Regions from separate parts of the Embleya sp. L77 genome, predicted to be linked through region 2. Evidence: riboswitches for the same ligand, from Rfam matches in the RefSeq annotation. Region 2 holds a riboswitch; the other holds the start of a gene.
The links. Region 2 has a riboswitch for FMN ahead of ribB (3,4-dihydroxy-2-butanone-4-phosphate synthase). Riboswitches for the same ligand answer to the same signal wherever they lie in the genome.

Region 1: linked by a shared signal. The riboswitch ahead of ribD (bifunctional diaminohydroxyphosphoribosylaminopyrimidine deaminase/5-amino-6-(5-phosphoribosylamino)uracil reductase RibD) and the one ahead of ribB (3,4-dihydroxy-2-butanone-4-phosphate synthase) in region 2 are both predicted to bind FMN.

What each region holds. Positions count from the first base shown of each region.
Region 1 covers NZ_CM145709.1:538,224-553,561, reverse strand. Annotated here, with positions in the region: gene ACZOOI_RS02300 (RsmB/NOP family class I SAM-dependent RNA methyltransferase) at 1-773, shown strand, start outside; gene ACZOOI_RS02295 (hypothetical protein) at 955-1,716, shown strand; gene ACZOOI_RS02290 (class I SAM-dependent methyltransferase) at 1,851-2,624, shown strand; gene rpe (ribulose-phosphate 3-epimerase) at 2,777-3,451, opposite strand; FMN riboswitch at 3,639-3,785, shown strand; gene ribD (bifunctional diaminohydroxyphosphoribosylaminopyrimidine deaminase/5-amino-6-(5-phosphoribosylamino)uracil reductase RibD) at 3,948-5,024, shown strand; gene ACZOOI_RS02275 (riboflavin synthase) at 5,028-5,654, shown strand; gene ACZOOI_RS02270 (nicotinamide mononucleotide transporter family protein) at 5,651-6,313, shown strand; gene ACZOOI_RS02265 (bifunctional 3,4-dihydroxy-2-butanone-4-phosphate synthase/GTP cyclohydrolase II) at 6,337-7,668, shown strand; gene ribH (6,7-dimethyl-8-ribityllumazine synthase) at 7,867-8,358, shown strand; gene ACZOOI_RS02255 (phosphoribosyl-ATP diphosphatase) at 8,427-8,690, shown strand; gene hisG (ATP phosphoribosyltransferase) at 8,775-9,638, shown strand; gene ACZOOI_RS02245 (PH domain-containing protein) at 9,710-10,174, shown strand; gene ACZOOI_RS02240 (pyruvate dehydrogenase) at 10,179-11,921, opposite strand; gene ACZOOI_RS02235 (AAA family ATPase) at 12,028-13,827, opposite strand; gene ACZOOI_RS02230 (PucR family transcriptional regulator) at 14,511-15,338, shown strand, end outside.
Region 2 covers NZ_CM145710.1:1,125,217-1,140,554, reverse strand. Annotated here, with positions in the region: gene ACZOOI_RS35065 (MFS transporter) at 1-318, opposite strand, end outside; gene ACZOOI_RS35060 (hemerythrin domain-containing protein) at 526-1,173, opposite strand; gene qcrB (cytochrome bc1 complex cytochrome b subunit) at 1,238-2,893, opposite strand; gene ACZOOI_RS35050 (LAETG motif-containing sortase-dependent surface protein) at 3,225-3,731, shown strand; gene ACZOOI_RS35045 (RNA polymerase sigma factor) at 4,050-4,529, shown strand; gene ACZOOI_RS35040 (hypothetical protein) at 4,526-5,035, shown strand; gene ACZOOI_RS35035 (helix-turn-helix domain-containing protein) at 5,278-5,607, shown strand; gene ACZOOI_RS35030 (hypothetical protein) at 5,604-6,107, shown strand; gene ACZOOI_RS35025 (GNAT family N-acetyltransferase) at 6,253-6,648, shown strand; gene ACZOOI_RS35020 (SigB/SigF/SigG family RNA polymerase sigma factor) at 6,898-7,812, shown strand; gene ribB (3,4-dihydroxy-2-butanone-4-phosphate synthase) at 7,907-8,578, opposite strand; FMN riboswitch at 8,831-8,961, opposite strand; gene ACZOOI_RS35010 (hypothetical protein) at 9,355-9,576, shown strand; gene ACZOOI_RS35005 (carboxylate-amine ligase) at 9,803-10,906, shown strand; gene lanL (class IV lanthionine synthetase LanL) at 11,063-13,807, shown strand; gene ACZOOI_RS34995 (hypothetical protein) at 13,761-13,895, shown strand; gene ACZOOI_RS34990 (lanthionine synthetase LanC family protein) at 13,978-15,078, shown strand; gene ACZOOI_RS34985 (NIPSNAP family protein) at 15,156-15,338, opposite strand, start outside.

The DNA of each region.
Region 1 (15,338 bases), on a different replicon from region 2:
TCGCCCGCCCGGGCCGGGTCGAACTCGCCGAACTGTACGAGGCGGGCGCGACCCCCGGCCGCTGGTCGCCGTACGCGGCCACCCTTCCCGAGGGCGACCCGGCCGGGATCAAGGCGATCCGCGACGGCCGGGCCGCGGTCCAGGACGAGGGCAGCCAACTGGTCGCCGCCGCACTGGCCGAGGCCGAGGTCGAGGGCGCCGAGAGCCGCTGGCTGGACCTGTGCGCGGGCCCCGGCGGCAAGGCCGGCCTGCTCGCCGCGATCGCCACCGGGCGCGACGTGTCGCTGCTCGCGGTCGAGCGCCGGCACCACCGCGCCCGCCTGGTCCGCAACGCGATCGGGCATCTGACCCACCATCAGGTGATCACCGCCGACGGCACCCGACCCGCGTGGCGACCCGGCAGCTTCGACCGGGTGATCGCCGACGTGCCGTGCAGCGGCCTGGGCGCGCTGCGCCGCCGACCCGAGTCGCGCTGGCGCCGCAAGCCCGAGGACATTCCCGAACTGGGCGAGTTGCAGCGCGCGTTGCTGCGCACCGCGGTGGCCGCCGCCCGGCCCGGCGGAGTGATCGCGTACGTCACGTGCTCGCCGCATCCGGCGGAGACGCGCGTGGTGGTGGACGACATCCTGCGCGCGGGCGAGGCCGAGTTGGTCGACGCCCGACCGCTGTTCCCGGGTGTGCCGCACCTGGGCACCGGCCCGGACGTACAACTGTGGCCGCACCTGCACGGCACCGACGCGATGTACCTCGCGCTGCTTCGTCGTACCGGCTGAATCACCCGCACGCACGACGCGATCACCCGCACGGACGGGGTGAAAAGCGGCTGGATTCCCGCCAAGCGGGGCATAACGGCGAGGGTGGTCGTCACTTCGGGCTCGGCCGCATCGGTCGTTCCTCGGATCCGAGAGATCCGAGGGCGACCGCCGGCCGACCACCGCAGGAGCCGCCGTACCCATGTCCACGCTCGCCCGCACCACCCCGCGCCCCGGCCCGCTCGCCCGCACGGGGGGAGCGGTGCGCGGCGAGTGGAGTCGGCTCACCGCGGTTCCGGTGCGCGAGCTGCGTGCGCACGGCCTGTCGGCGATCCCGCTCACCATGTGCACGGTGCTGCTGACCCTCGGCTTCTGGTTCGCCTGGCGCACCGCGTGGGGCGGCGACGTGGTGCGTGCGCTGGGCGGGGTGAGCGCGGGCATTCCGCTCCCTCTGGCGCTGCTGCGCACGCCCGTCTCGCTGGTCGTGCCCGCACCGGACCTGCCGGTGTGGGGTGCGCTGATCCAGGTGCTCGTCCTGTTCGGGCTGGCCGAACTCGACCTGGGTGCACGCCGCACGCTGGTGATCGCCTACGTGGCCACGCTGTGCGGCACGCTGGCCGCGCGGGTGATGGTCGGGCTCGGTCCGGACCACCTGCTCGGCATCGACGCCCGGCACGGCGACATCCTGGACACCGGCCCCTCGGCCGCGGTGGTCGGCCTGGTGGTGTGCATCGCGATGGTGCGCCGCGCGCCGATCCTGTTCGCCGGCGTGTGGCTGCTGATGACCGCCGAGGTGGTGGTCAAGCCGAACCTGGCCGGCCGCGAGCACATCGCCGCGATGACCGGCGTCACACTGTGCACCGGCGCATACCTGGCCTGGCAGCGCCGCCACACACCCCGGGCCCGACCACCGGCGCCCGCCGGTCATCGCGCCCGGCCACGCGAGACCACCCGCCTCCCGTGAACCGCCGAGGACGCCTTGGGGAACCCTCTCGCGTTCAAGTATCTTGATGTCAAGATAGAAGCCGGCGAGCCGGCCCCGGAGCGAACGAACGAAAAACAGGGCGGACGAACGAAGCCTCGACAGGGAGGGCGACCATGCTCATCGACTTCCACAGCCCCGCCAACCGGCTCACCTACGCCCGGCGCACCGCCGGCGAGGACTGGGCGCGCCTGGTTCGCGACCTGGTCCCCCCGGCCGGCGCGCGCGTGGTGGACGTGGGCTGCGGAGGCGGGGTGTACACGACGGCGTGGCTGGATCTGGGCGCGGCGAGCGCGATCGGGGTGGACTTCTCCGCCACGATCCTGTCCGGCGCCCGGGAGCGGGCGGGGGAGCGGCCGGGGTTGTCCTTCCACCAGGGCGACGCGTACGCCACCGGCCTGCCGGACGGCGCGGCCGACATCGTCTTCGAGCGGGCCCTGATCCACCACCTCGACGACCTCGCCGGCTGCTTTCGCGAGGCCCGCCGACTGCTCGCGCCCGGCGGCACGCTGATCGTCCAGGACCGCACCCCGGCCGATGTCACCCGCCCCGGCACACCGACCCACCTGCGCGGATGGTTCTTCGAGCGGTTCCCCGCCCTGCTCGACATCGAAGCGGCCCGACGCCCCACCGCCGAGGCCGTGACGGCGGCCCTGGGCGAGGCCGGCTTCGGCGCGGTGCGTACCAGCGCGCTGGCCGAGACGCGCCGCGAGTACGCCGACGCCCGCGAGGTGGTCGCCGACCTGACGGCCCGTACCGGCCGGTCGATCCTGCACGACCTCACCGACGACCAACTCGCCGAGCCGGCGGCCTACATCCGGGCCAGGCTCCCGGCCGAGGGCCCGATCCAGGAAACCGACCACTGGACGATCTGGTCCGCGACGACCTGAGGCCTCCCGCCCCGGCGAGGACGACGAGAGGCCCCGGCTTCACTCGTTGTGACGAAGCCCCAGGGCCCCGATCAGCCCCGCCCCCGAGCCCGGGCAACCGCAGCCTGCTCACCCAGCGCAACGGGCGGGCGGGTGGGCAAAGCAATCCCGCCCTAGTGAGCGCAGCGCCCCGCGGCCCCGGTGGCCAACGCGCGCAGCCTGTCCACCGCCGCACCGGGATCGCGGCCGTCGAACACCGCCGACCCGGCCACGAACACGTCCGCGCCGGCCTCCGCGCACATCTCGATGGTCTTCGCGGACACCCCGCCGTCCACCTGGAGCCACATCTGCAGGCCGTGCTTGGCGATCAACTGCCGGGTGCGGCGGATCTTCGGCAGCATGACGTCCAGGAAGCTCTGCCCGCCGAAACCCGGCTCGACGGTCATCACCAGGAGCATGTCCAGCTCCGGCAGCAGATCCTCGTACGGCTCGATCGGCGTGGCCGGCCGCAGCGCCATCGAGGCCCGTGCGCCCTTGGCCCGCAGGTCCCGGGCGAGCTTGATCGGGGCGGTCGCGGCCTCGACGTGGAAGGTCACGCTGCCCGCGCCGGCCTCGGCGTAGGCGGGTGCCCAGCGGTCCGGGTCCTCGATCATCAGGTGCATGTCGATCGGCGTTTCGGTGGCCTTGATCAGGCTCTCGACCACGGGCAGGCCGATGGTCAGGTTCGGGACGAAGTGGTTGTCCATGACATCCACGTGGAGCCAGTCGGCGTTGCGCACCTGCGCCACCTCGTCGGCGAGGCGGGCGAAGTCGGCGGACAGGATGCTCGGATTGATCTGCACGGTCATGCGCACAGAATCTCATCGTCGGGGCAGTCCTTCGGCACCGCCTCGACCGTCGAGCTGACGATACGTCAGATCATCCACGCCGCAGTCGCGTTCGGGTATACGAACGCACCGTGACGGACGGCACAGGTTGGCCAAGGTCAACGTTGTCGGCCGTCGTGGCACACTTCGAGGTGTACGAAAGTCACGTACGCGCGCTCCGGGGTCGGTGAAAATCCGAACCGGCGGTTACAGTCCGCGACCCGGTCGACGCCCCACATCACGTGGAGCGACGGCCGGCTGAACCGGTGGAATTCCGGTACCGACGGTCAAAGTCCGGATGGGAGGCAGCGCGCGGCGAGCGACTGCGGCATGTCCGCGTACCCACGGTGCGCCGGCATCCCCGCCCGTCGATTCGTCGTGCCGTTCTGCCCGAAAGCACCCCGGTGCCCCGCGTCGCAACGCGAGGAGGCACAAGGTGAAGGGCAACACCGCCCGGCCGGTCGACGAGACCACCGCCATGCGCCGCGCCATCTCGCTGGCGAGCCGCGCGCTCGGCCACACCAGCCCCAATCCCGTGGTCGGCTGCGTCGTGCTCGGCCCGGACGACACCGTGGTCGGCGAGGGCTTCCACACCCGCGCCGGCGCCCCGCACGCCGAGGTCGAGGCACTGCGCGCGGCGGGGTCCGCGGCCCGCGGCGGCACCGCCTTCGTCACCCTCGAACCCTGCTCGCACACCGGCCGCACCGGCCCGTGCACCCAGGCCCTGATCGACGCCGGCATCCGCCGGGTGCGCTACGCGGTCGCCGACCCGAACCCGGCCGCGGCCGGCGGCGGCGCGGTGCTGCGCGCGGCGGGCATCGACGCGGAGGGCGGCCTGCTCGCCGCCGAGGCCGAGGCGGGCAACCGGGCCTGGCTGACCGCGACCCGACTCGGCCGCCCGCACGTGACCTGGAAGTACGCGGCCACCCTGGACGGCCGCAGCGCCGCCGCCGACGGCAGCAGCCGCTGGATCACCTCCGCGGCCTCGCGCGCCGACGTCCACACCCTGCGGGCGAGCGTGGACGCGGTGCTGGCCGGCTCCGGCACGCTGCTCGCCGACGACCCGCACCTGGCCGTACGCGACGTGCCCGGCGCCCGGCAGCCGCTGCGGGTGATCGTGGACACGCACGCCCGCACCCCGGCGACCGCCCGGGTCCTGGACGACGCGGCACCCACCCTGATCGCGGTCGGCCCCGACGCGGACGCCGCCCACCTGCCCGAGGCCGCCGTGCTGCGCATACCCCGCGCCGACGCCGGCCTGGACCTGCCCGCGCTGCTGAAGGAGCTGTACGCGCGCGACGTGCGCGCCGTGCTGCTCGAAGGCGGCCCGACCCTGGCCGGTGCGTTCGCCGCGGCCGGCCTGATCGACACCGTCGTGGGCTATCTCGCCCCGGCCCTGCTCGGCGCCGGACCCACCGCCCTGGGTCCGGCCGGAATCGGCACCATCTCCGAGGTGTTGCGACTGGACGTCGACGACGTCGCCCGCCTCGGCACCGACATTCGCATCACCGCCCGCCCCCGGCCGGAACCCGCCGGCCGAACGAAGGAGTCCTGACGCATGTTCACCGGAATCGTTGAGGAACTCGGCGAGATCGTGGCCATCGAGCGGCTGACCGACTCGGCCCGGATCACCATCCGCGGCCCGGTCGTCACCACCGGTGCCCGGCACGGCGACTCGATCGCCGTCAACGGGGTGTGTCTGACCGTCGTGGACGACAAGGTCGATCCGGTCGAGGCGACCTTCACCGCCGACGTGATGCAGGAGACCCTGGACAAGTCGAGCCTGGGCGCGCTCACCACGGGCGCACGGGTCAACCTGGAGCGCCCGATGGTGCTCGGCGGTCGCCTGGGCGGCCACCTCGTGCAGGGCCACGTCGACGGCACCGGCGAGATCCTCGCCCGCACGCCCGGCGAGGAGTGGGAGGTCGTGGAGATCGCGCTGCCCGCGCACCTGGCCCGCTACGTGGTGGACAAGGGCTCGATCACCGTGGACGGCATCAGCCTCACCGTCGTGCAGGCCCACGACGCGAGCTTCACCGTCAGCCTGATCCCGACCACCCTCGCGCTGACCACGCTGGGCGTCAAGACGGTCGGCGACCCGGTCAACCTCGAGGTCGACATCATCGCCAAGTACGTCGAACGGCTGGGCACACACGGGCTCGGTACACAGGGGAGGGCATCGTGATCGGCTGGCTCAACGACGCCGCGTTCACCGTCGCCGACAAGCCGGTGCCGTGGTCCGACCTGCTCGGCCAGATCGCCTCGCTGGCCACCGTGTGGCTCGCGCTGCGCCGCAACCTGTGGGCGTGGCCCGTACAGATCCTCGGCGCGGCGCTGCTGATCGCCGCCAACACCTCGGTGCACCTGGGCGGCAGCGCGATGCGCAACGTCGTCATCATCATCGCGGCCGGCTACGGCTGGTGGCGCTGGGCCCGCGGTCGGCGCGACACCGGCGAGGTGGAGATCCGCTTCGGGACCATCCACGAGCGGATCGTGCTGGTCGCGCTGATGGCGGCCGGCACCGTCGGCTTCGCACTGCTGCTCGAACACACCGGCATCTCGTGGGCGCCGTGGCCGGACGCGTACATCTTCGTCGGCTCGGTCGTGGCGATGCTCGCCCAGGCCCGCGGCCTGTTCGAGTTCTGGCTGGTGTGGATCGCGGTGGACATGGTGGGCGTGCCGCTCGCCGTGCAGCACGGCCTGGTGTTCAGCGGACTGGTCTACGGCGTCTTCTTCGTGATGTGCGTGGCCGGGCTCGTCGACTGGTGGAACCGCTCCCGGCGGTACCGGGACAACGGGGCTGCCCGTGGGGCAGATCGGCACCTGGAAGGGGCAACGGCGTGAAGACCAGCAGCGAAAACACGGACATCGAGGTGCCGGCACAGAAGGCGGCGCCGGAGGCGCCCTTGGTGCTCGACACCATCGAGGACGCGATCAAGGCGATGGCCGCCGGCGAGGCGATCGTGGTCGTCGACGACGAGGACCGGGAGAACGAGGGCGACCTGATCTTCGCCGGCGAGCTGGCCACGCAGGCGCTGATGGCGTTCATGATCCGCTATTCCTCGGGCGTGGTCTGCGTGCCGATGCGCGGCGCCGACCTGGACCGGCTCAAGCTGCCCCCGATGACCGCCGTCAACGAGGACCGCAAGGGCACCGCCTACTCGGTCTCGGTGGACGCCAAGGACGGCGTCGACACCGGCATCTCGGCGGCCGACCGCACCCACACCGTGCGCCTGTTGGCCGATCCGAACACGGTGCCCACCGAGCTGACCCGGCCCGGCCACGTCTTCCCGCTGCGTGCGGTCGAGGGCGGCGTGCTGGTCCGCCCCGGGCACACCGAGGCGGCCGTGGACCTGGCCGAACTGGCCGGACTGGCGCCGGTCGGCGTGATCTGCGAGGTGGTCAACGACGACGGCACGATGGCCCGGCTGCCGCAGCTCGTCCCGTTCGCCCGTGAGCACGGCCTCAAGATCGTCACCATCGCCGACCTGATCGCCTACCGCCGGCGCACCGAACGCACCATCGAGCGGGCCGCCGAGACCCGGCTGCCCACCGCGCACGGCACGTTCCGGGCGATCGGCTACCGCAGCACCGCCGACGGCGTCGAGCACATCGCGCTGGTGGCGGGCGACCTCGGCGACGGCGAGGACGTGCTGGTGCGGGTGCACTCCGAGTGCCTGACCGGCGACGTGTTCGGCTCGCTGCGCTGCGACTGCGGCCCGCAGTTGCAGGCCGCGCTGGAGCGGGTCACCACCGAGGGCCGGGGCGTGGTGTTGTACATGCGCGGCCACGAGGGTCGGGGCATCGGGCTGATCCACAAGCTCCAGGCCTACCAACTCCAGGACGCCGGCCACGACACGGTGGACGCCAACCTGGAACTGGGCCTGCCCGCCGACGCCCGCGACTACGGCACCGGCGCGCAGATCCTGGTCGACCTGGGCGTGCGCTCGATGCGCCTGCTCACCAACAACCCGGCCAAGCGCGCCGGGTTGGAGGGCTACGGCCTGGAGATCACCGGCCGGGTCGCGCTGCCGGTGCACGCGACCGCGGACAACCTGCGCTACCTGCTGACCAAGCGTGACCGGATGGGGCACGACCTGCCCTGGCTGGACCCCGACGACGAGGCCGCGACCGCGCCCTCGGTCGGCGAGGTCGCCGAGGTCGTCGACGCGAAGGGCCACGCGGTCAGCACCGCCTGACCCGATCGGCCTCACCCGTACCGGTGACACGCGCGCGGCACCGTCCCCGCCGCGCCGATAGGTTCGATCCGCTCGAACCTGCTCGACCCGTCGGACCCCACTGCACCGCACCGGAGCTCGATTCGTCGTACTCCACCCCCGCATACCGCATACCCAATCCAGGATTTCAGCCGTTCCAGCCGAAGGACACCGACAGACATGAGTGGCGCAGGAGCCCCGAAACTGACCGTCGAGGGCTGCCGTGACCTGCGCGTGGGCGTGGTCGCCGCGCAGTGGCACACGACCGTGATGGACGGGCTCGTGGACGGGGCCCTCAAGGCCCTGAGCGAGCTGGGCATCAACGAACCCACGCTGATCCGCGCCCCCGGCGCGTTCGAACTGCCCGTGCTGGCCAAGGCGCTGGCCGGAAGCGGTCACGACGCGGTGATCGCACTCGGCGTGGTGATCCGCGGCGGCACCCCGCACTTCGAGTACGTGTGCTCGGCCGCCACCGACGGCCTGACCCGGGTCGCGCTGGACACCGGTGTGCCCGTCGGCTTCGGGGTGCTCACCTGCGACACCGAGGAGCAGGCGCTGGACCGGGCCGGCCTGTCCGGCTCGCGCGAGGACAAGGGCCGCGAAGCGGTGGAGGCGGCCGTCGCGACGGCGATGGTGTTGCGTACGCTCTCCGAACCGCGGCGTTCGGCCTGATCGACGCACCCGCAGACGCACGGACAGGTCGTTCGCGCCACGCCACCCACAACCACGCGATGGGCACCATGAAGACGTTTGAACAGCTTTTCGACGAGCTGCAGGCCAAGGCGGCCTCGGGCCAGGAGGGCTCGCGCACGGTCGAGCTCGTCACCGCCGGCGTGCACACGATCGGCAAGAAGGTCGTCGAGGAGGCCGCCGAAGTGTGGATGGCCGCCGAGCACGAGGGTGCCGACCGCACCGCCGAGGAGATCTCCCAGCTCCTCTACCACCTCCAGGTGATGATGGTCGCTCGCGGCATCTCGCTGAAGGACGTATACGCTCACCTGTGACGACCGCCGTCCCCGGCCCGTCGCCCGGGCCGGGGACGCCGTCGTACCCGCAACCTCGTTCGGCACATCCCGAAGGGTCATTTCATGCTGCGCATCGCCGTCCCCAACAAGGGTTCCCTCTCCGAGCCTGCGTCGGCGATGCTGCATGAGGCCGGCTACCGCCAGCGCAAGCACTCCAAGGAACTGGTCCTCACCGACCCCGACAACAACGTCGAGTTCTTCTTCCTGCGCCCGCGCGACATCGCCATCTACGTCGGCTCCGGCCGGCTCGACGCCGGCATCACCGGGCGCGACCTGTTGATGGACTCGGGCGCCGAGGCCGAGGAGATCCTGCAACTGGGGCTGGCCCCGGCCACGTTCCGCTATGCCGCGCCCGCCACACTGGCGCGCGAGCTGGCCGGGCAGGGCAAGAAGGGCCTGGCCGGACTGCGGGTGGCGTCCTCCTACATCGGCATCGTCGAGCGCGACTTCGCCGACAACGGCATCGAGGCCGCCGCGCTGGTCAAGCTGGACGGCGCGGTGGAGACCGCGATCCAGCTGGGCGTCGCCGACGTGATCGCCGACGTCGTGGAGACCGGCACCACCCTCGCGCAGGCGGGCCTGGAGGTGTTCGGCGAGCCGATCCTGCGCTCGGAGGCGGTGCTGATCCGCCGCGCCGGCGCGGAGACCTCGCCCGCGCTGGAACAGCTGGTGCGCCGGCTCCAGGGCGTCCTGGTCGCGCGCAGCTACGTGATGATGGACTACGACATCCGGGTCGAGCGGGTGGAGGCGGCGGTCACGCTGACCCCGGGCCTGGAGTCGCCCACGGTCAGCCCGCTGCACAACGAGGGCTGGGTCGCGGTGCGCGCGATGGTCCCGCGCAAGAACGCCCAGCAGATCATGGACGACCTGTGGGAGATCGGCGCCCGCGCGATCCTGGTCACCGGCATCCACGCCTGCCGCCTCTGACACCCGATCGGTCCGCCGTCGCCTGCGACGGCGGACCGATCACCCTCTTTCCCCCGGAGAACCGTCCCACCATGAGCGCCCCCACCCCCGCCGCCGACCTCCCGCGCACCTGGTACGCCAAGCGCAGTCGGCTCATCACCGCCGTGCTCGGCGCGGTCATCCTGGTCGGGCTCTGCGTGCTGGCGGTGATGCTTCCGGAGAAGGGCGGCTGGGGGCTCGGCTCGCGGCTCGGCGTCGCGTGCACCGGGGTGCTCGGTCTCGCCGCGATGATCATGCTCGGCCGACCGAAGGTGGTCGCGGCGGCCGGCGGGGTGACCGTGGTCAACCTGCTGCGCACCACCCATCTGGAGTGGGCCCAGATCGTCCGGGTGTACCTGCGCCAGGGCGACCCGTGGGTCTACATCGACATGTCCAACGGGGACACCCTGCCGGTGATGGGCATCCAGACCTCCAACGGCAAGGCCGAGGCGATCACCGCCGCACGGGAACTGCGCTCGCTGGCGGAGAAGTACGGCGCCGCCCCCGACGTGCGCTGAACGGCTACGGCCTCGGCACGTTGCGCAGGTTCGACCGGGCCATCTGGACCATGCGGCCGACGCCGCCGCTGAGGACGGTCCGCCCCGCGCTCAGGGCGAAGCCCTGGATCTGCCCGGCGGTGATCTTCGGCGGGATGGACAGCGCATTGGGGTCGGTGACGATGTCGACCAGCGCCGGGCCCTTGTGGGCGAACGCGTCCCGCAGCGCACCGCGGACCTGCTTCGGCTTTTCCACCCGCACCCCGAACGCACCCGCCGCCCGCGCGATCGCGGCGAAGTCCGGGTTCTTGTTCGTCGTCCCGAACGGTTCGAGTCCGGCGACCATCATCTCCAACTCGACCATGCCCAGCGAAGAGTTGTCGAACAGCACGATCTTCACCGGCAGGTCGGACTGCACCAGGGTCAGCAGATCACCCATCAGCATCGAGAAGCCGCCGTCGCCGGACATCGACACCACCTGCCGGTCCAGGTCCAGGAACTGCGCGCCGATCGCCTGCGGCAGCGCGTTGGCCATCGAGCCGTGCGAGAACGAACCGATCACCCGGCGTCGCCCGTTCGGGGTCAGATAGCGCGCCGCCCACACGTTGCACATGCCGGTGTCGACGGTGAAGATCGCGTCTTCGGCGGCCTCCTCGTCCAGGATCGAGGCGACGTACTCCGGGTGGATGGGCACATGCTTCTCCACCTTGCGGGTGTACGCCTTCACCACCCCTTCGAGGGCGTCCGCGTGCTTGCGGAGCATGCGGTCCAGGAACCGGCGGTCGGTCTTGGCCCGCACCATCGGGGTCAGCGCCCGCAGCGTCTCGCGGACATCGCCCCACACCGCCAGGTCGAGGGTGGTCCGCCGGCCCAGATGCTCCGGGCGCACGTCCACCTGCACGGTGGCCACGTCCTGCGGCAGGAACGCGTTGTACGGGAAGTCGGTGCCCAGCAGGATCAGCAGGTCCGCCTCGTGCATCGCCTCGTACGCGGCGCCGTAGCCCAGCAGCCCGGACATGCCCACATCGAACGGGTTGTCGTACTGGATGTGCTCCTTGCCGCGCAGCGCGTGGCCCACCGGTGCGTTGATCCGGTCGGCGAACGCCATCACCTCCTCGTGCGCGCCGGCCGTGCCCGCGCCGCAGAACAGGGTGACCCGCGCGGCCTCGTCGACCATCCGGGCCAGCGTGGCCAGGTCCGCGTCGCCCGGGCGTACCGCCGGCAGCGCCGTGGGCAGCGCCAACTGGTGGGCCCGCTCCGGCGCGGGCCGATCCGCGACATCACCCGGAAGGGTGACCACCGAGACTCCGCCCAGGCCCACCGCGTGCTGGATCGCCGACTGGAGCACCCGGGGCATCTGCTCGGGCGTGCCGATCATCTCGCTGTAGTGGCTGCACTCGACGAACAGTCGTTCGGGGTGCGTCTCCTGGAAGAATCCGGTGCCGATCTCGCCGCTGGGGATGTGCGACGCGAGCGCCAGCACCGGGGCGTGCGAGCGGTGCGCGTCGAACAGCCCGTTGATCAGGTGCAGGTTGCCCGGGCCGCAACTGCCCGCACACGCGGCCAGTCGACCGGTCAGCTGCGCCTCCGCACCCGCGGCGAACGCGGCCACCTCCTCGTGCCGCACGTGCACCCAATCGATCGCGGCATTGCGCCGCACGGCGTCCACGATCGGGTTGAGGCTGTCGCCCACCACGCCGTACAACCGGCGCACCCCCGCCTGGGCGAGGATGTCCACGAACTGCTCGGCGACGCTCTGCTTGGCCACGGGAGACCCTTCCGTCCTGCTCGACCGGCGACCCGGCGGGTGCCTGCCGCGCCCGGCCACCGGCAAGAAAGCGATGATCGGATAGCCCTACCCGTGCGTCGCCGGGCTATCCCCGGCCGTCCGCCAGATCCCCGTACGCCTGGAACAGGTCGGACAGGCGCAGCGTGGTCAGCTCGGCCAGGTCCGGGCCGTCCGGCAGCTCGACCAGGCGCACGTCGCGATACATGCAGCACTTCTCGTACAGGGTGCGGACGAAGCGGGCGTTGCCCAGTTCGTCGATCCAGCCCTGCTCGCGCACGTGGCCGGTGATGCTGCGCAACTCGGCCGCCGCGTCCTCGTCCCACGTGTCGCCGCCGCCGGCCGCCATCACCTCGGCGATCCGGGCCAGGTCCTCGGCGCCGTAGGACGGGAACTCGACCCGGGTGGTGAACCGCGACATCAGGCCCGGATTCGAGGTGAGCAGCCGGTCCATGCCCTCCGGATAGCCGGCCAGGATGATCACCAGTCGGTCCCGGTCGTCCTCGGCCCGCTTGAGCAGCACCTGGAGCGCCTCGTCGCCGTACGCGTCGCCCTTGGAGTAGCCGACGTTGGTCAGGCCGTACGCCTCGTCCACGAACAGCACGCCGCCCAGTGCCGAGTCGATCAACTCGCTGGTCTTGACCGCGGTCTGGCCCAGGTACTCGCCGACCAGGTCGGAGCGCTGCGCCTCGACCAGGCGGTCGCTCTCCAGCAGGCCCAGCGCGGCGAAGACCCGGCCGAGCAGCCGGGCGACGGTGGTCTTGCCGGTACCGGAGGGGCCGGAGAAGACGAAATGCCGCTTGGGAGCCTGCGCGGGCAGGCCCTGGGCCTCGCGCAGCCGGGCCATCCGCATCTGCGCGGACAACGCGCGCACCTGCCGCTTGACCGGTTCCAGGCCGACCATCGACTCCAATTCGGCCAGCACCAGCGCGAGTTCCTCGGGCGCGGCGGCCGGGCGCATCGGCGCGGATCGGCCGGCCGCCCGCACGTCCGCGTCGGGCCGCGGGTCGAGGTCGTCGCCGTCCGGGGTCGGGTCCGGCTCGCGCTCGATCTCGGCGGCGGGCGGCGGGCCGGCGGGCGGGGGAGCGGTCGCGGGTATCGGCGGCAGCACGTCCGGGAGCGGGCCTCGGCCGACCACGGGCCCGGCCAGGCGCGCGGTCATCCCGCCGTACTCGTCCAGCGGTTCGCCGGCCGCCAGCGAGGACAGTCGGGCGGCGGTGTCCATGAACGAGGGGTCCGCCTGGTGCACGGCCCGATACAGCGGCAGCGCGGCCGGGGTGCGGCCGGTCTCCTCGTACGCGCGGGCGAGCCAGTAGCGCAACTCCTTGCGCTGCGGGTGCTCCGAGCGGCAGCGCACCAGGGCGGTGGCGAGCACCTGTTCGGCCTTGGCGTACAGGCCCAGGCGGACCCGGGCCATGCCGGCGAACAGGCCCGCCTCCACGCCCAGCAGGGCGTCGTCGTCCAACCCCGCGGTGTGCCGGAGCAGTTGTTGCCAGTCCTTGCCCAGATAGGCCCGGCAGGCGAGCAGGAACCGGGTGGCCGCGTCCTGTTCGGCGGGTGGGCACAGGGCCAGTGCCGCGTCCAACTCGGGCAGGTGGCGCCCGTCCAACCAGTGTGATGCGTGGGCCAGGGCCAGGTCGCGCGGGGTCTCCAGGACCAGTTGCACCCACCAGCCCAGCCAGTACCAGGAGTTGAGCGGCCGGCCGTATTTCGCGCGCTGCTCGCCGAAGCGTTCTCGATGGGTGTGCATGGCTACCACGGCGGTGGCCACCTCCACTTTGAGCGCATGCAGCCCCAGCCATGCGTCGGCCATGCCCGGGTCGGCCTCGACCGCGGCCCGGAACTGCACCTCCGCCTGGCCGTATTCGCCGGCGACGTAGGCGTCCATGCCGCGCAACCAGGCCAGTTCGGCCGGACTTCCGGTGCGTGCGCCACGTTCGGTGTGTCCCACGGTGGACCCCCCTTCCCCCGGCCGGTCCTCTCCGCGTGCCCGTGTCCCCGAGGGGACTTCGAGAGGATGTCGGCCCGCTGCCGATGAATCCCGGTGCGTCCATTCCGCCCGATCGGCGACGCCCCTTAGAGCCTCTCCCGTTCCGCTGCCCGTCACGCCGGCTCGTACGCGGCGGTCACGGATGGTGTCCGCGTCGCCACGCGTTCGTCCCCGCGCATCGTACCGAGCGGGGCCCGGCAATCCGAGGGGCGAACGGCATTTGGGGTGGTGAGGTGCCGCTCCCGGGGGCGGGCGGTGGTGTGTCGGAGCCCGAAACGCCAAGGGGCGGACGGCGATCCGACCGGCGGGACGCGAGGAAGCCCCCGGCCGCGGGGGAACGACCGGAGGCTTCGTCTCGATGCGGGGCCGGGGAGTGATTCGGCACTGCCGCTGGACCGCAAGCTATGGCGATCCGGACACAACGGTCAAGCACGCCACGCCGGGAAATCTCCGGACGGAATGCGATCCCACCGAGAGGGGCGTCGCACCGGGATCGTGCGCCCCGCGCACTCCGGGGGTGCACTGCCCGCGCGCTCTCCGCGGTGCTGACGTGCGCGTGTTCGTGACGCTACGGTCGGTATATGGGCAACCACGGGGACTCGGGCGGAACGGCAACGGGGGGCGAACCACCGCTTCGTCCCGGTGACAACAGTGGCGGCGGGACCGGTACCGCGCGTGCGGTGGTGGCCGGCGCGGCCCCACGCCGGCTGCCGCCCCGGCGCCGCAAGGCGGTCGGCGGTGGGGCGAGCGCGCCCGACCCGGCGTCGTTGCCGAGGGCCCGGGTGGCGGGCGCGTCGACGGCGTGGGAGCCGGGCGAGGACCCGCGCCCGGCGTCCGGTTCGGCCGCGGGTGCGGCGGGCGCCCTGGCCCCCACCCCGGCGAAGGTCCCGCGCCCGGCCGGGCGGCCGATCGTGGAGACCGCGGTCGGGCTCACGGGTCGGCTCGCCCGGGCCGCATCGGACGCCAAGTACCGCAGCGACCTGATGCGCGACCTGCTGACCGGACGCAGCACCGACCTCACCGGGTGGACGGTGCTGCCGAGCGGTCCGCTGCTGGTCGTGGTCGCCGAGGCCGATCCGCCGGCGGCGAGCGGGGACGCGCGGGCGGTGCGGGCCGGGCAGGAGGCGCTGGCCCTCGCCTGGTCCACGGCGGTCGCCGCCCGGGCACCGGAGGCGGCCGTCGCGGCATATCCGCGCGAGGTGGTCGCCCTGCTCGGCGCGCCGGACGACGGGCAGTGCGCGCGGCTGGTGGCCGAACTCGCCGCAGTGGTGCACGCCGACTGCGGCGCCGTGATCCGCTCGTTCAGCACCGGCATCAGCAGACCGGCGGAGTCCCTGGACGCACTGCCGACCGCGTACGAACAGGCCCGGCGCGCGGTGGCGGCGGGTCGGCGCATCCACGGGCCGGGC
Region 2 (15,338 bases):
GGTCGAGCCGACCCCCATCAGCACCAGCGACACCACGAGGGTCGCCTTTCGGCCGATGCGGTCGCCGAAATGGCCGAAGACCAGCCCGCCCAGCGGTCGGGCGACGAATCCGACGGCGAGCGTGCCGAAGGAGGCGAGAGTACCCGCCGCCGGGCTCAGGGAGGGGAAGAATTGTTTGTCGAAGATGAGTGCGGCAGCCGTGCCGTAGAGAAAGAAGTCGTACCATTCGAGCGTGGTCCCGGCCAATGTCGCGGCGGCCGTTCTGCCGGCGGCCTTTTCGCCGGGGTCCACGCTTTGTGTCGGAGCCGAATTACGCATGGGTGACCTATCCACTCGGGGGGCGGGCGTTCACTCCGCAAAGCCGCTGCGGCGGCCGATGTTCACAGCGCGTCAAGATGGATCCTGACCCCGGGAGACATCACATACAAATGCCGAATCCGAGGTCTGGTATATCCATGTCGGTATGACGCGCGTGCTTCCCCGAGCCCGCGACGCGGACCGGTCGGTGTGCTTGGTTGCCCGGTGTCACCAGCGGACCCGGCGGGCGTGCCCGGCGCGCAGGGCGCGGTGGGCGAGTCGCACGGCCGGCGGGAACTGGGACCGGACGGCGGATTGCCGGTCCGGAGGGAGTCCTTCGAGGAGCCAGGACAGGAACGCCGCCCCGGGACCCGGACCCAGCGGTTTCCGCTGGGCGATGTCGAAGTGCGCCCAGTCGCCGGGCGTGACCAGGTTCGCCACCAGCGGCAGGACGGTCGTCTCCTCGTGGTGCAGGTGCGCGGTCAACGCCGCCGCCAGCGCGGTCGCGTGCTCCAGCGTGCGACTGGCGGGCCCGCGGCCGGACAGGCAGTCGTCCACCGTGGCCACCAGTTCGGCCACCCGCCGATGCTCGTCCGCCAGTTCGACGAGCACCCGGCGCAGCCCCGATCCGGGGCCCGACGCGGCGTGCAGGAGGGGCCACAACACGGCGTCCTCGGCCTCGTGGTGCACGGTGAGGTACCGGTGGAAGTCCGTCCAGCCGGGAGTGGCCACCGGCACGCCGGTTCGGGCCCAACCCACCAACGTGCGCAGGTCTCGGCGCAGGGCGTGGTGGACCGCGTGGATCAGGACAGGATCCACCCGCGGGTCGTGGCCGGTCCGACCGGGGGCCGCGCGGTGCGGGACGGTCGAGGACATGACGGGTCCCTCCTCCGAGGAGTGCGGCCGCCGGTGATCGGTCGGCTCGGGCGGCGGCGGTCCGCTACGGGTGCTCGTGGTCGCCGGCGAGTTCCCGGTATTCCTCGGCGGTAGGCTTCGCGACCGGTTCGGCGAAGTACCAGTGCGACATCCTCGAACGCAGCTTCTGCGCACGCGTGACCTTGCGGGCCACGCCGTTCTCGTCCTCGGCCGGCGCCGGCTCGTACGGCTTCGGCTGCTCGTGGGCGGTGAGGGCGTGGCGCACCCCGGCGTCGAGCGGTTCGTGGATCTCGACGTACTCGCCGTGCGGGAGCTTCTTGATCACGCCGGTCTCGCGACCGTGCAGGACCTTGTCCCGGTCGCGCCGCTGCAGACCCTTGCAGATCCGCACCGTGGCCAGATAGGCCAGGACCGGCCCGATCAGGAACGCGAAGCGGCCGACCCAGGTGATCGTGTTGATGGACAGGTGGAAGTGGGTGGCGATCACGTCGTTGCCGCCGCAGACCCACAACACGCCGTAGGCCACGATCCAGGCGACGCCCAGGCCGGTGCGGACCGGCATGTTGCGCGGGCGGTCCAGCAGGTGGTGCTCACGCTTGTCACCGGTGATCCAGGCCTCGATCCACGGGTAGGCGCCGATCAGGGTGAACAGCACACCGGGCAGGATCACGGTCGGGATCAGCACGTTGAAGCTGAGTGTGTGGCCCCCGATGTTCCATTCCCAGTTGGGCATGATGCGCAGCGCGCCCTCCAGGAAGCCGATGTACCAGTCCGGCTGCGAGCCCGCACTGATCTGACCCGGGTTGTAGGGACCGTACGCCCAGATCGGGTTGATCTGCACCATCCCGCCCAGCAGCGCGGTCACCCCGAACACCAGGAAGAAGAAGCCGCCGGCCTTGGCCGCGTAGACCGGCAGGAACGGCTGGCCGACCACGTTCTTCTCGCTCTTGCCCGGGCCGACGAACTGGGTGTGCTTCTGGTACCAGACCAGGGTCAGGTGCACGGTGACCAGGCCGACCATGATCGCCGGGACGAGCAGCACGTGGATGGTGAACAGGCGGGGCACGATGTCCTCGCCCGGGAACTCCCCGCCGAACAGGAAGAACTGCAGGTACGTGCCGACCAGCGGGATGGCCAGGATCACGCCCTCGGCGATCCGCAGACCGGTGCCGGAGAGCAGGTCGTCCGGGAGCGAGTAGCCGGTGAAGCCGTTCAGCATGGCCAGGATCAGCAGCAGGAAGCCGAACAGCCAGTTGATGTCCCGGGGTTTGCGGAACGCTCCGGTGAAGAAGATCCGGAACATGTGCACGAACAGGGCCGCGATGAAGATCAGCGCCGCCCAGTGGTGGATCTGACGGATCATCAGGCCGCCGCGCGTATCGAAGCTGATCTCCAGCGTCGAGGCGTACGCCTCGGACATGTGGATGCCCTGGAGCGGTACGTAGGAGCCGTCGTAGACGACCTGCTGCATGCTCGGCTTGAAGAACAGCGTCAGGAAGACGCCGGTCAACAGCAGCACGATGAAGCTGTACAGGGCGATCTCGCCGAGCATGAAGGTCCAGTGGTCCGGAAAGACCTTCCGCAGGTGGCGCTTGGCGGCGCCGTAGATGCCCAGTCGACTGTCGACGGCGTCGGCGAACCGCACGCCCGCGCCGTCCGGGACGGGCCGGTCGGTGTTCGCCCCGCCCTTGGCCGTGCGGGTCTGTTCCCCTGTGCTCATTCGCGACGTCCCTCTCGTTCGCGCGCCGTGCCGGCCGAGCCCGACCGCGGCATCCCTCGCGATCGGGCCCGGGCCGTACGCCCTCGAACATGTGACGTGTTCGGTCGGCCGGATGTGACTCGATCCGGGCCGTGCGACGGCGAATTCGGTGTGCTTCCGGTCACGTGCCGGGGTTCGGCCCGGTGCGCCGGCGACGGCATTCCCGGGGTCCGGCGAAAAAGTTCGCCGGGATCGGGAACCCGGCGCGGGGCCGCGCGTCTGGATGTCCGTCACTCGATGGTGGCGGCCTCCGTGTACACGGCGGCCCGTTCGATGCTCCACAAGGAGAACGGTGTTCATTCCTTCCCCACGCCTGCCGCGCCGCACGACCGCCTCGCCGCACGGCGGCCGGGTCCGGGCCGGGCGCGTGCTCGGCGCCGGCCTCGTACTCGCGGCCTCCGCCGTGCTGTTGCCGCAGAGCGCGGCCATGGCCGCGGACGCCCCGCCGGCGGGCGCGGCCCACGCCGCGGACGGCCGGGTTGTGCCCAGCACACCCCCGGCTCCCCGATCGCCTCAGGGCTCGGCGCCCGAGGCACGCACCCCCTCCGTGTCGCCGACCGCCCGCCCCGGCGACCCGACCGCGCCGCCGACCGCCCGCCCCGGCGACCCGACCGCGCCGCCGGCCGCCGACGGGCGGTCCGGTGGCAACCCGGCCACCCCGTCGGCGGTGCCGCCGCGCCTGGCCGAGACCGGCGGTGACGACAAGACCGCGCTGTACATCGGCGCAGCCGCGGGCCTGCTCCTGCTCGGTGGCGGTGCCGTCGTGCTCGGCCGGCGTCGCGGTCGTACCGCGACCTGATCGCTGCCCGGAACCGGCCGGTGTCCCGGGGACGTCGACGTCCCCGGGACACCGGCCGGCCACGGCACACCCGGCGTACGCGTCGCCGTCCGCATCCCGACCGGTGCTCGCCCACGTACGCCGCCGGTCCGCCCGGCGCCGACACCCCGTCGGTACGCACCCGAGGAGTTCACGGCCATCCAGGAATCCCACCTCCGGGTCCAGCACGACCCGAGTCCGGCCCACCCGGCGCCGCCCGCCGAGGGCACGTCGCCCCGCCGGCGTGCGTTCGGCCTGTTCCGTCGTCGGACCCGGGAGGCGGGCGAGCCGCCGCCGACCATGGCGCAGCTCTACCACGCGCACCGGATCCGCCTGGTGCGCCTGGCCACGCTGCTGGTGGACGACCAGGAGACCGCGGAGGACGTCGTGCAGGAGGCGTTCACGGCGGCCTTCCGCCGCTACGGCGCGCGCCTGGGCGAACTCGACGACCCACCCGCCTACCTGCGGCGCTGCGTGGTCAACGGCGCCCGATCGGTGCTGCGCCGACGGCGCACCGCCCGGGCCTGGATACCGCCGGTGCCGCCGCCGGTGGCCTCGCCCGAGGACGATGCGCTGCGGGCCGAACGCGACCGGCGGCTGCGGCACGCGCTGGGGCGATTGACCGGCAGGCAACGCGAGGTGCTGGTGCTGCGCTATTGGGAGAACCTCAGCGAGACCGAGATCGCCGGCACGCTGGGCATCCCGTCCGGCACCGTGAAATCCACCGCGAGCCGCGGGCTGACCGCGCTGCACCGGTTGCTTATGGAGGACGACGCGTGACCCGACACGGTGCCGAACCCCTGCGCTCGGGAACGCCCGAGCATGCCGCGCTGGAGGCCGAACTGCGCGACTGGATGGGCCGGCGGGCCGACGCGGTGACCCCCGAGACGCTGCGGACCCGGGACGTGCCGCTGCCGGCCGGGACGGTGCGCGGGCGCCGCGTCCCGCTGCGCCTGGCGCTGCCGGTGGCGGCGCTGGCCGTGGTCGCGGCCGGATGGGCGGTGCTCGGCTCGACCGCAGGCTCGGATGCCCCGCATCCGGTGCGGGTGCCGCCGGCCGCACCCGTTCCGCAGACCGACGCGCCGACGCCGAGCACCTCCACGCCCGCACCTCTCGCGACGGCGCCCTCGCCGGCGAGTGTGGCACCGGTGAATCCGTCGGCCGCCACGATCCCCCCGTCCGTACCTCCGCCCGACACCTCGCCCGACACGCCCCGGACCCCGAGCACCGACAACCCGAGGCGGACCTCGCCGCCCGCCGCCGGCGACGGCAGGCGCATCGGCTGAGCGATCGGACCCCGCCCCTCGGCGCGCGACCGAGAGTCCCCGGAGCCCGGTGGAGGTCCGCCGACCGGGCGGGTGACCCCGGGCATTCGCCGCACACCCATGCGAAGTCCCGCTCCGGCGCGGCGATTACGGGTCGTCGGCCCGGCGGCGCGTTCGGATGACGCGGCAACTTTCCCGCAGAGAGGGAAGGTTGTCCTTCTTCCGGACTACCGCTCCCGCAATCGGCGATCTACTCTGCGGAGATGACAGATGTTGCGCCTGGGGTGCGTGGGACCAGAACGGCGGAGCCGATACCCAACCGGGACACGGATACGGACACGGACGAACCGATCCGGATGATCGTGGTGCGCAACGTGCGCATGCTCGCGCGGCGGGACGGCTACACGGACGGCGCCATCGGCGAGGCGCTGGGCCACGGCCGGTCCTGGGCGTGGCGCCGATTCACCGGCGAACTGCCCTTCGACCTCAACGATGTGGAGCGCCTGGCCCAGCTGTTCCAGGTGGAACCGGCGCACCTGCTCGCCCCCGCCCACACGTGGGCTCCGGACCCGGCCCGAAGGGTTGTCTCATGAGCACCGACCGTCGCCCGAGCAGCCGGCGCAACCGAACCGACGCCAAGCACCGCACCGAACGGGTCGCCGCGCGCCCCGCCCGACACAACGACGGTGCCTCCGTACCGGCCATGTCCTCGGAGGTGATCGAGGCCGCGCTCTACCGCGCGGCCGAGGGCAGCCACTCGGCGCAGGCGACCACGTACATCCTCACCGAGGAGGGCTCGTTCGTACGCCGCCCCGAGCTGTACGCGGTCTGTCTGGACTGGTCCGACGACGGCCGCTACGCGGCGGTGCGCTGGCGCACGCTGCGCGAGGTGGTCACCGCCCCCGACGCGCCGTTCCCGCCGGGGGCGTTGCGCACGATGCTGCTGCTGTGTTGTTCGCTGCACGACGACGGCCCGGCGCCGCTGTCCCAACTGTCCCTGCTCGACTCGACCAACGCACGGATCGTGTCCCGGGGAATCCACATCGCCACCGGCGCCCTGCCCCTGCGTCAGGCCCTGGGCAACACACCGTGACCCGTCCGGCCGCGGGCACGGCCCGATGCGGTCCCCGGGCCGGCTCACCCTCGGAGGATGCGCGTGCCCGCCGCACGCCCTTCGCCGAGGGTGCCTTCGGGTGGCCCGCGCGACCCGCGTCCCGCGTGCTTCCCGGGCTTGCCGCATGACGGTCACCTTCGAGTGGCGCGGCGACTTCGACAACTCCGCCGTCAACGCGCTGCACGCCGAGGGGTTCGAGCACCCGCCGCTGGCGATCGACTGGCGAGCCCAGTTGCATCGGTACAGCCTGGGCTGGGTGTGCGCACGGCAGGACGATCGCCTGGTCGGCTTCGTCAACGTGGCCTGGGACGGGGGAGTGCACGCGTTCGTCCTGGACACCGTGGTCGCCCGGCGAAATCGCCGGAGCGGGATCGGGGCGGAGTTGATCGCGGTGGCGGTGCGCGAGGCCCGCGCCGCGAAGTGCGAGTGGTTGCACGTCGACTTCGAGGACGGCCTGCGCCGGTTCTACGTCGACGCGTGCGGTTTCAGACCGACGGACGCGGGCCTGATCCGGCTCTGAGCGCGGTCGCGCGACCCACCGCACCGGTGCACGGCCCCGCAGGCCACACGCCCCACGGGCGTACCTCCCCGCCTCGACCGTGGGGTGCCGCCGTCCTGCGCCGGATCGAGCCGGGCCGCCTCGTCGGGCGCGGGCGCGGCCGACCGCGGCGGGGCCCGGGGCGCGGCCCCGCACGGGGACGTGTGTATGGTGCATGGATCGGGTGTGCCGTGGACACCCGCCGCGCGAGACGTACCGGAAGGACGTGACATGACCGTTGGGATTGCGACCGACTCCCCGGCCGGCACCGCTCTCGTCGAGGAGACCGCCGGTGTCGCCGAGCCCGCCGGGGGCGAACCGCCCGCCGGCTCGGCCCTGTTCGCCCGGCCGGAACCGGGCGTCGAGGACGCGGACGGGCCGCCGACCGCGAGCGACACGCGGGCGATGTCCAGGGTGCTCTTCGACCGCCTGCAGGCGCTGGAGGAGGGCACGCCCGAACGCCAGTACGTGCGCAACACCCTGATCGAACTGAATCTCCCGCTGGTGCGTTTCGTGGCGGCCCGCTACCGCTCACGCCGGGAGGAGACGCAGGAGATCCTCCAGGTCGGCACGATCGGCCTGATCAAGGCGATCGACCGCTTCGACCCGGCCTTCGGATACGAGTTCCCCACGTTCGCGGTGCCCACCATCTCGGGCGAGATCAAGCGCTTCTTCCGGGACCACACCTGGGCCGTGCACGTCCCGCGCCGACTCCAGGAACTGCGCCTGGAACTCGCCGAGGCCCGGGACGCGTTCACCGCCGAGCACGATCGCGAACCCACCGCGGCCGAACTCGCCGCGCACCTGGACCTGGACGTCGCGCAGGTGACCGAGGGCCTGACCGCGGCGGCCGGATACACCGCCGACTCGCTGGACGCCCCCGCCGGCGACGACGGGCCCCTGCAGGCGCATGCGGCGCGGGCCTCGTTCGTCGATCCCGGCTTCGCCCGGGTCGAGGAACTGCACGCGCTCAAGCCGCTGATAGCCGCCCTCCCGGACCGCGAACGGACCATCCTGACGCTGCGCTTCGGCCGGGAACTGACCCAGTCGCAGATCGCCGAACGGCTCGGCATCTCCCAGATGCACGTCTCCCGGCTGCTCGGTCGCACCCTGGCCGGTCTGCGCACCGGCCTGCTCGCCGACTGACCCGCACGCGCCGAGGTCACCGCGGGCGGCACGGTCAGGCCCCGGCCGGGTCCCGGCCGGGACGCGAACACACCGCGCCCGGCCGGGGGGTTCGTCAGGCCAGGGCCGATCGCGCCTCGACCGTGCTGCGATACGCCGCCAGGTCACCCACCGAGATCAGATGCAGGTCCTCCCGTTCGGCCAGCGCGATCAGATCGCCCAGGCGTGCCATGCTCCAGTCCGCGAGCACCACTTCGCACATCGCGGTGACCCCGGACAACCCGGCGAGCCGGGACAGGTCCACCCCCGCCTCGGTGTGCCCGTCGCGTGCCAACACGCCGCCGGGCACCGCCCGGATCGGGAACACGTGGCCCGGGCGGCCCAGGTCGTCCGGCCGGGTCCCCGGGTCGGCCAACGCCCGGATGGTACGCGCCCGTTCGGCCGCGGAAATGCCGGTGGTGGCGCCCTCCTTCAGGTCTACCGACACGGTGAAAGCGGTCTCGTGCAGGCCGGTGTTCCGCGCCGTCATCGGCGGCAACTCCAGCCGGGTCAGCGCCTCGTCCGGCATGGCCACGCAGACCACCCCGGCGGTGTTCGCCAACATGAACCGCATGGCCGCCTCGGTCGTGTGCTCCGCGGCCACCATCAGGTCGCCCTCGTTCTCACGGGATTCGTCGTCGAAGACGATCACGAACGCCCCTCGGGCGAAGGCCTCGATCGCCCGAACCACCTTCTCCGGGCGCTCGTCCGTCGGGCCGGAGTGCTGCTCGTGGATCTGCTCTGTCATGCGTACTCTCCTGTGGTTTGCGCGACGACCGCACCCGAGGAGGGAATCGGCCGCACGCGTGGTTCTCGTGCCAAGGAGGGGCCGCCCCGGCGGGCAGGCGTCCTCGACGCATGCCACCGGGGACGGCCACGGTGTACGGGAGCATCCGGATCCGACAACGGCCCGTTCTCCCGTGCGCCGACGCCGTTCCGGGAGAGCGAGCACGTTCGGTCCGCGCTCGGGCAGCGCCCGACCGCGGGAATCGACGTGTCGCCGCGCACTGCCTTCCATCCGGACTTTCACCGTCGGTCCCGGAGTTTCACCGGGTCAACCGGCCGCCGGCTGCGGTCGGGTCGCGGACTGTCACCGCCGGTTCGGAATTGCACCGACCCCGGAGCGCGCGAACACTCACGGTGAGTCTTCCACGGTCGACGGCCGCACCGATACGTGTCCCGTATCACCAGCCTCCGGCCCCGTCGCCCGGACCGACCGACGGGTCGGTTGTTTCGGGCGGCCGCGGAAGTCGTACCCGCCCCGGGAATCGGGCGGCTGCGCGGCCCTCCCTACTTCCACGGCCCGCCGGAGCCGCCCGCGTCGGCCAGGTCGGAGCACCGTATGCGAGCACCGCCCGACGCCGGGCGTCACCCGCGCGGCCCAGGGGCCCGACCGGGGATTCTCCCTGCTCGGGCGCCCTCGGACGCCGGATCGACCCGGGACCGGCGGCCCCTGGGAGTGCAGGGTGGGCCGGCAGCGGATTACATGGTGAGGTCGATGGATCTCACGACACGGGAGCGGACATGCACGTGATGAGAGCGGTCCAGGACGCACAGAGCGTGGTGTGGCACGCGATGGAGAGCGAGGACGTCGCGTTGTGCGGCGTGACTCTGCCGCCCGGTCGGGACGTGGACGGCACCCGCCGAAGGGAGACGTTCTGCGTCCCCTGTATGAGCGAGGTCGAGCGGACCATGCACCCCGTCGACAGTTCCGACGACCGCGCGGACGAGGGGACACCGGTCTGACCCGTGACAAGCCCTGGGGGCGCCGCGCCGGCGGCGCCCCCAGGCATGATGCGGACCGAACGTTCTCGGGCCGGTGGTGCGCCGCGGGCGGGCGCCCCGTCGATGGACACGGTTCCAAGGAGTGCGCGATGGTGCGTGCGATTCCGGGGCGCGCGGTGGCCCCCGTACCGCGTTCGACAGGCCGCGGATCCGCGTTCGGCGCGGGCACCGTGGTCGGTGTCCGGGCGTGATCACCTTCGGGGTCGAGGAGGAGTACCTCCTCGTGAATCCCGCCGACGGCCGCCCGATGCCGGTCGCCGAGGCGGTCCGGGCGGCGGTGGACCTGCAGCCGGCGGTGTCCGGCGGCGAGGTCCAGCCCGAGTTGTTGCAGGTGCAGGTCGAGGTGGCGACGCCGGTGTGCGCGACCCTCGACGAGGTCGGCGGGCACCTGCTGCGGCTGCGCCACTCGGTGGCCGTGGCGGCCGAACAGGCGGGATGCCGGCTCGTCGCCTCGGGTACCGCACCCTTCGGCCCCGACACCCCGATCGGAATCACCGACGACGCGCGCTATCGCCTGCTGCACTCGGACGCCCCGCGCCTGGTCGACGAGATGTTCATCAACGGTATGCACGTACACGTCGCCGTGCCCGACCGGGACGCGGGCGTGACCGTGCTCAATCGGCTGCGCCCCTGGTTGCCCCTACTGGTCGCGATGGCCGCGAACTCGCCGCTGTGGGAGGGCGGCGACACCGGCTTCGCGAGTTGGCGCACCATCGTCTTCGGCCGCTGGTCGATCACCGGGGTGCCGCCCCACTTCGTCGACGCGGCCGACTACGACCGCCGGATCGAGAATCTGCTGACCGCGGGCGTCCTGCGCGACCGGGCCAGGGTCTACTGGCAGGTCCGGCTCTCCGATCGCTACCCCACCGTCGAGATCCGTGCCATGGACGTGCAACTGCGGGCCGAGGACGCGGTGATGCTCGCCGGGCTGGTCCGGGCCCTGGTCACCCAGGTGCTGCGGGACGCGACGGCCGGGCAACTCTCGCCCCCACCCGCACCCGAGTTCGTCTCGGCGGCCCAGTGGCACGCCGCGCGGCACGGCCTGACCGATGCGCTGATCGACCCGCACGCACCGCGCCGGCTCAAGGCCGGTGAACTGGTGGGCCGGCTGATGGAGTACGTCGCCCCGGCGCTGGCGGACACCGGGGACGCCCGCCAGATCGACGCGCTGGTGCATCGACTGCTGCGGGAGGGAACGGGGGCCGATCGACAGCGGGAGGCATTCCGGCGCGGCGGCCGGGACGCGCTGCTGGGCCTGTTGGTGTCCGAGTCGATGTCCACGCACGGATGAACGCGCAGCGCGGTCCTCCCGGGCAAGTCGCGGCGGCGGGGCTCGGGCACGGCAGGGAGCGGCGCGGGTCGGGCGCGGAGTGCGTACGGCATTCGGGTGATATATCGGGGTCGGACTCTGGTCGGGACCCGGGCGCGGTGGGACGCTGGGCCGGTGATGTCGAGCTACCGGTTGTTGGTTGCACGGGTGTTGACCGAGACGAACCGCACCGACTCATGGCGGGTATGGCACGGCGATCCCTGGTGCATGGTGTCGCCTCCCGGGCACGTACGACGGCGCCAGGGTTGGAAGTTGCACCTGTCGGCCACCGCCCGATCCGCGCCGGACGTGTTGGAGCGCGCGGCCCGGGTTCTCGTCGCCCACGGCTGTGCGTTCAAGTTCGCGGCCGATCCGGACGTCGCCGCCGAGCTGAACGCGGTCCGGGCCGCCCGGGCCCGGTCCGGAAAATTCATCACCGCCTATCCGGCCGACGACGAGCAACTGGTGCTGCTCGCCGCCGAGTTGCATGCGGCGACCGAGGGTCTGCCGGGGCCGGCCATTCTCTCGGACCGGCGCTATCGGCCGGGCAGCGTGGTGCACTACCGGTTCGGCTGCTTCGCCCGCCCTCGCGAACTCAACGACGAGGGCTTCTACGAGGGCCGAGTGCAGGCACCCGACGGCACGTCGGAGCCGGACCGCCGCGAGGCCTGGTTCTCCCCGCCGCCCTGGGCGGTGGACCCGCTGGCCGTGCCGGGCCCGCGGCACTTCGGGCGGCGGCGCGGCGACTCGGTCCTGCTCGCGGGCCGCTATCGGGTCCGCGAGGCGATCCGGCATTCCAACCGGGGCGGGGTCTACCGGGCACGCGACGAGCGCACCGGCGAACAGGTCCTGATCAAGGAGGCCCGTCCGCACGTCGGAGCCGGGCCCGACGGGCGCGACGCCCGGGACTGGTTGCGGCACGAGGCACAGGTGTTGACCCGCCTCGCGCCGCGCCGGATCGCACCCGAGCCGCGCGAGGTGTTCGACAGCGGCGGGCACGTCTTCCTGGTCGAGGAGCTGATCGAGGGCATCAGCCTGACCCGATGGACCGCGGACCGACTGGAGCGCCGACACGGCGACGACGGCCGGATCCCGGTCGCGGCAGGTTGGGAACTGGCCCGCGAACTCACCCGGTTGCTGGCCAGGGTGCACGCCGAGTCGCTGGTGCTGCGGGACTTCAAGCCGGGCAACGTGATGATGACGCCCAAGGACTGCCCGATGCTGGTGGACCTGGAGAGCGCGGTCGCGGTCGGGAGCAGGGTTCCGGTGGTCGGCACCCGCGGCTTCACCGCTCCCGAATACCTGGGCGCGGCCGGATCCGAACGGGCCGCCCCGGCGGCGGACTTCGCGGCGGACTGCTTCAGTCTGGGCGCCACCCTGCTCCAGGTCGGCGCCGGGATCAACCCCGTGCTGGCCGCCGAGAGCGCACCCGCGCGGCCCGTCGGCGAGCGGATCGCCGCGATCGTCGCAGCCGCCGCGCCCGCGTTGCCGATGTTGCGGGCCCTGGCCCCGTTGATCGTCGGGCTCACCGGCGAGGTCGCCCGGCGATGGACGCTGGAACAGGCCGCCGACTTCCTGCGGGCGGAACCCGACCCGACCCGACCGCTCGGGATCCGGCCGCCCGTCCCGGCCGATCCCGACCGCCTGCTGACGGACGGGCCGGCCCACCTGGCGGACACGATGGACCCGGACGCCGAGTATCTTTGGCCCGCCCCGCGCTCGTTGCCGGACGGCGATCCGTGCAACGTGCAACTCGGCGCGGCCGGTGTGCTCGCGGTGTTGGACCGGGCCGTGCGGTGCGGCCGGCGCGACGCGGAGCCGGCGCTGCGCACCGCCGCGTGCTGGCTCGATCGCCGGTTGACCCGACCGGACCGGGTGCTGCCCGGGCTGTACTTCGGGCGCTCCGGCACGGCGTGGGCGCTGTACGAGGCGGCCCGAACGCTGGCCGACGACGCGTTGGCGGAGCGCGCGGTGGCCTACGCCCTGGCCATCCCGCTGACCGGCACCAACCCCGACGTGTGCCATGGCCTGGCCGGGGCGGGCACGGCCCAGTTGCACCTGTGGCACGCCACCGGTGACCGGCGGTTCGCCGAGCGGGCCGGGCAGTGCGCGGACGCCGTGCTGCGATTGCTCGCGACCGCCGAGGGCGGGGTGGACTGGCCGGTGGGTCCCGAAGCGCGCGCCGAGTTGGCCGGATCGGCGCTGTACGGTTTCGGCCACGGAGTGGCCGGCAACGCGACGTTCCTGCTGTCGGCGGGCCGGGACCTGGACCGGCCCGAGCTGATCGACATCGCGGTCGGCGGTGCGCACGCGCTCGCGGCGGTCGCCGATCGGCGCGGGGGCGTGGTGATGTGGCCGAAGGGCCCCGGGCGTACCGAGCGACCGGGACTGGACTTCTGGTGCAACGGCACATCCGGCGTCGGCACGTTCCTAATCCGGCTGTGGCAGGTCACCGGCACAGAGCGCTGGCTGGACCTGGCCGAGGGGGCGGCACGCGCGGTGTACGCGGATCGCTGGCGGATCGGGCCCGGCTCGTGCCATGGCGTGGCCGGCAACGCCGAGTTGCTGCTCGATCTGTACGCGGCCACCGGGGACGAGCGGCACCGGTCCCGGGCGCACGAACTCGGCGGCTGCATCGCGGTGCGCGCCGCCCACCGGCACGGCCGATGGCTCGTCCCGGACGACACGATGCGCGAGATGTGCGCCGCGTACGGCGTCGGGATGGCCGGCGTGTTGGATTTCCTGCTCCGCCTGGTACACGGCGGACCTCGTTCGTGGCTGGTCGACCGGCCGGCCACCGGGCACGACCAAGACCCCCGGAAAGGGGAGATGAGGCATGGAGAGCTCCGTTCTGGAACTTCAGGAACTGCCGGAGACCGATGAACAGCAGGACCTCGAACCGATGATGTGTTGCGACACCGGTCACCACAGCTACGAGTGGACCGACCTGTGCGTGGCGGCACTCGACTGATCGACTGTCAGGGGTTTCGTGCGGGTGGCCCGGCCACCCGCACGGAACGTCCGGTGGTCCCCGGGCATCGACGGGGCTCTCAGTGGTGAAGCCACGTGCCGGGTCCGACGTGTGGACGTCGGCGGTGTCGGGGCCGATCGCGGTCGCCGCGCTGGAGCGGGTCGCGCTGCTGGCCGGGCGACCGGCGGCCACGCCGCGACGGGTGCGGCACGACCTGGGCGGCGGGGGTGCCGGGTTGGCCGTGGTGTGCCGGCAGTTGGATCGGTGGCGGCCCGGTCGGGGGTGGGACGCGATGGCCGAGAGCTGGTTGGCGGCGGCGGACGCGGGCGCCGACCGGCCGCAGGTCACCGCGTCCGGTCTGTTCGGCGGCCTGGGCGGCCCGGTGTTCGCCGGCTGGGTGCTCGGACACGAGCGGCCGATGGCCGCGGCGGCCGGACGGTCCGGCGGCGAGCCGTGCGGCGGGCGCGAACTCGACCTGATCTCCGGCCTCACCGGGACCTGTACGAACCTGCTGGGTCGCGCCGCCGAGCCCGCCGCCGGGGCGGCGCTGCGCGCGGGGCTCGCCGTGTTGTGCCGGTCCGCCGAGCCGGGGGAGTGGGCGGAACCGGGTCTTGCGCACGGCATCGCCGGTCCGCTGGCCCTGCTGTCGCTGGCGCACGCCGCGGACGTGCGGGTGAGTGGACAGCGCGCCGCGATCGAGCGCATGGCCGGCCTGCTCGGCGAGTACCGGCGGGACGACGCGTGGGGGCCCGACTGGTCGGCCGGCAGCGCCGACGCCCGCTCCGTACACGGCTCCTGGTGTGCGGGTGCGCCCGGCATCGCGCGGGCGCTGTGGTTGGCCGGGAATGCCCTGGACGACGCCGCGATGCGCACCCTGGCGGTCGACGCGCTGGTGGCCGTGCTTGCCCGGCCGACCCGGCAGCGGTTGGTCGACCGGGCGCCGGGCCTTTGTCACGGACTCGCCGGGCTGCTCCAGATCACCGTGCGTTTCGCGCACGACACGGGCGACGCGATGCTGCGGGCCGCGGCCACGCGGCTGACCGAGGAACTGCTCGTGCGCCACCCGACGCCCGCAGACGCGGGCCCGGGCCTGCTGGAGGGTGCCGGCGGGGTGATCCTCGCGTTGCTGGCCGCCACCACGGCGACACCGCCACTGTGGGACCGGGCCTTGCTGCTCGGATAGGGCGTGTCACCGATTCGCCGCCGAGCACCACGACGCGGGATCGACGACACGCTCCGGGGGCCCGGTGCCCGGTGGGTTCAGGAACCGTTGTCGAGGGGGCGGAGGAAGCGGCGTTCGTAGCGCTTGATGCAGCCGGTGTCGCGGGCCAGTCGGATGGCCGCCTGGCAGTCGGGGTCGGTGGCGCTGTCGGTGCGGTACTGCTCGTACGTGGCGAAACTGGGGAAGGAGAAGAGCGCGTAGGCGATGTCGCTGTCGCCCTC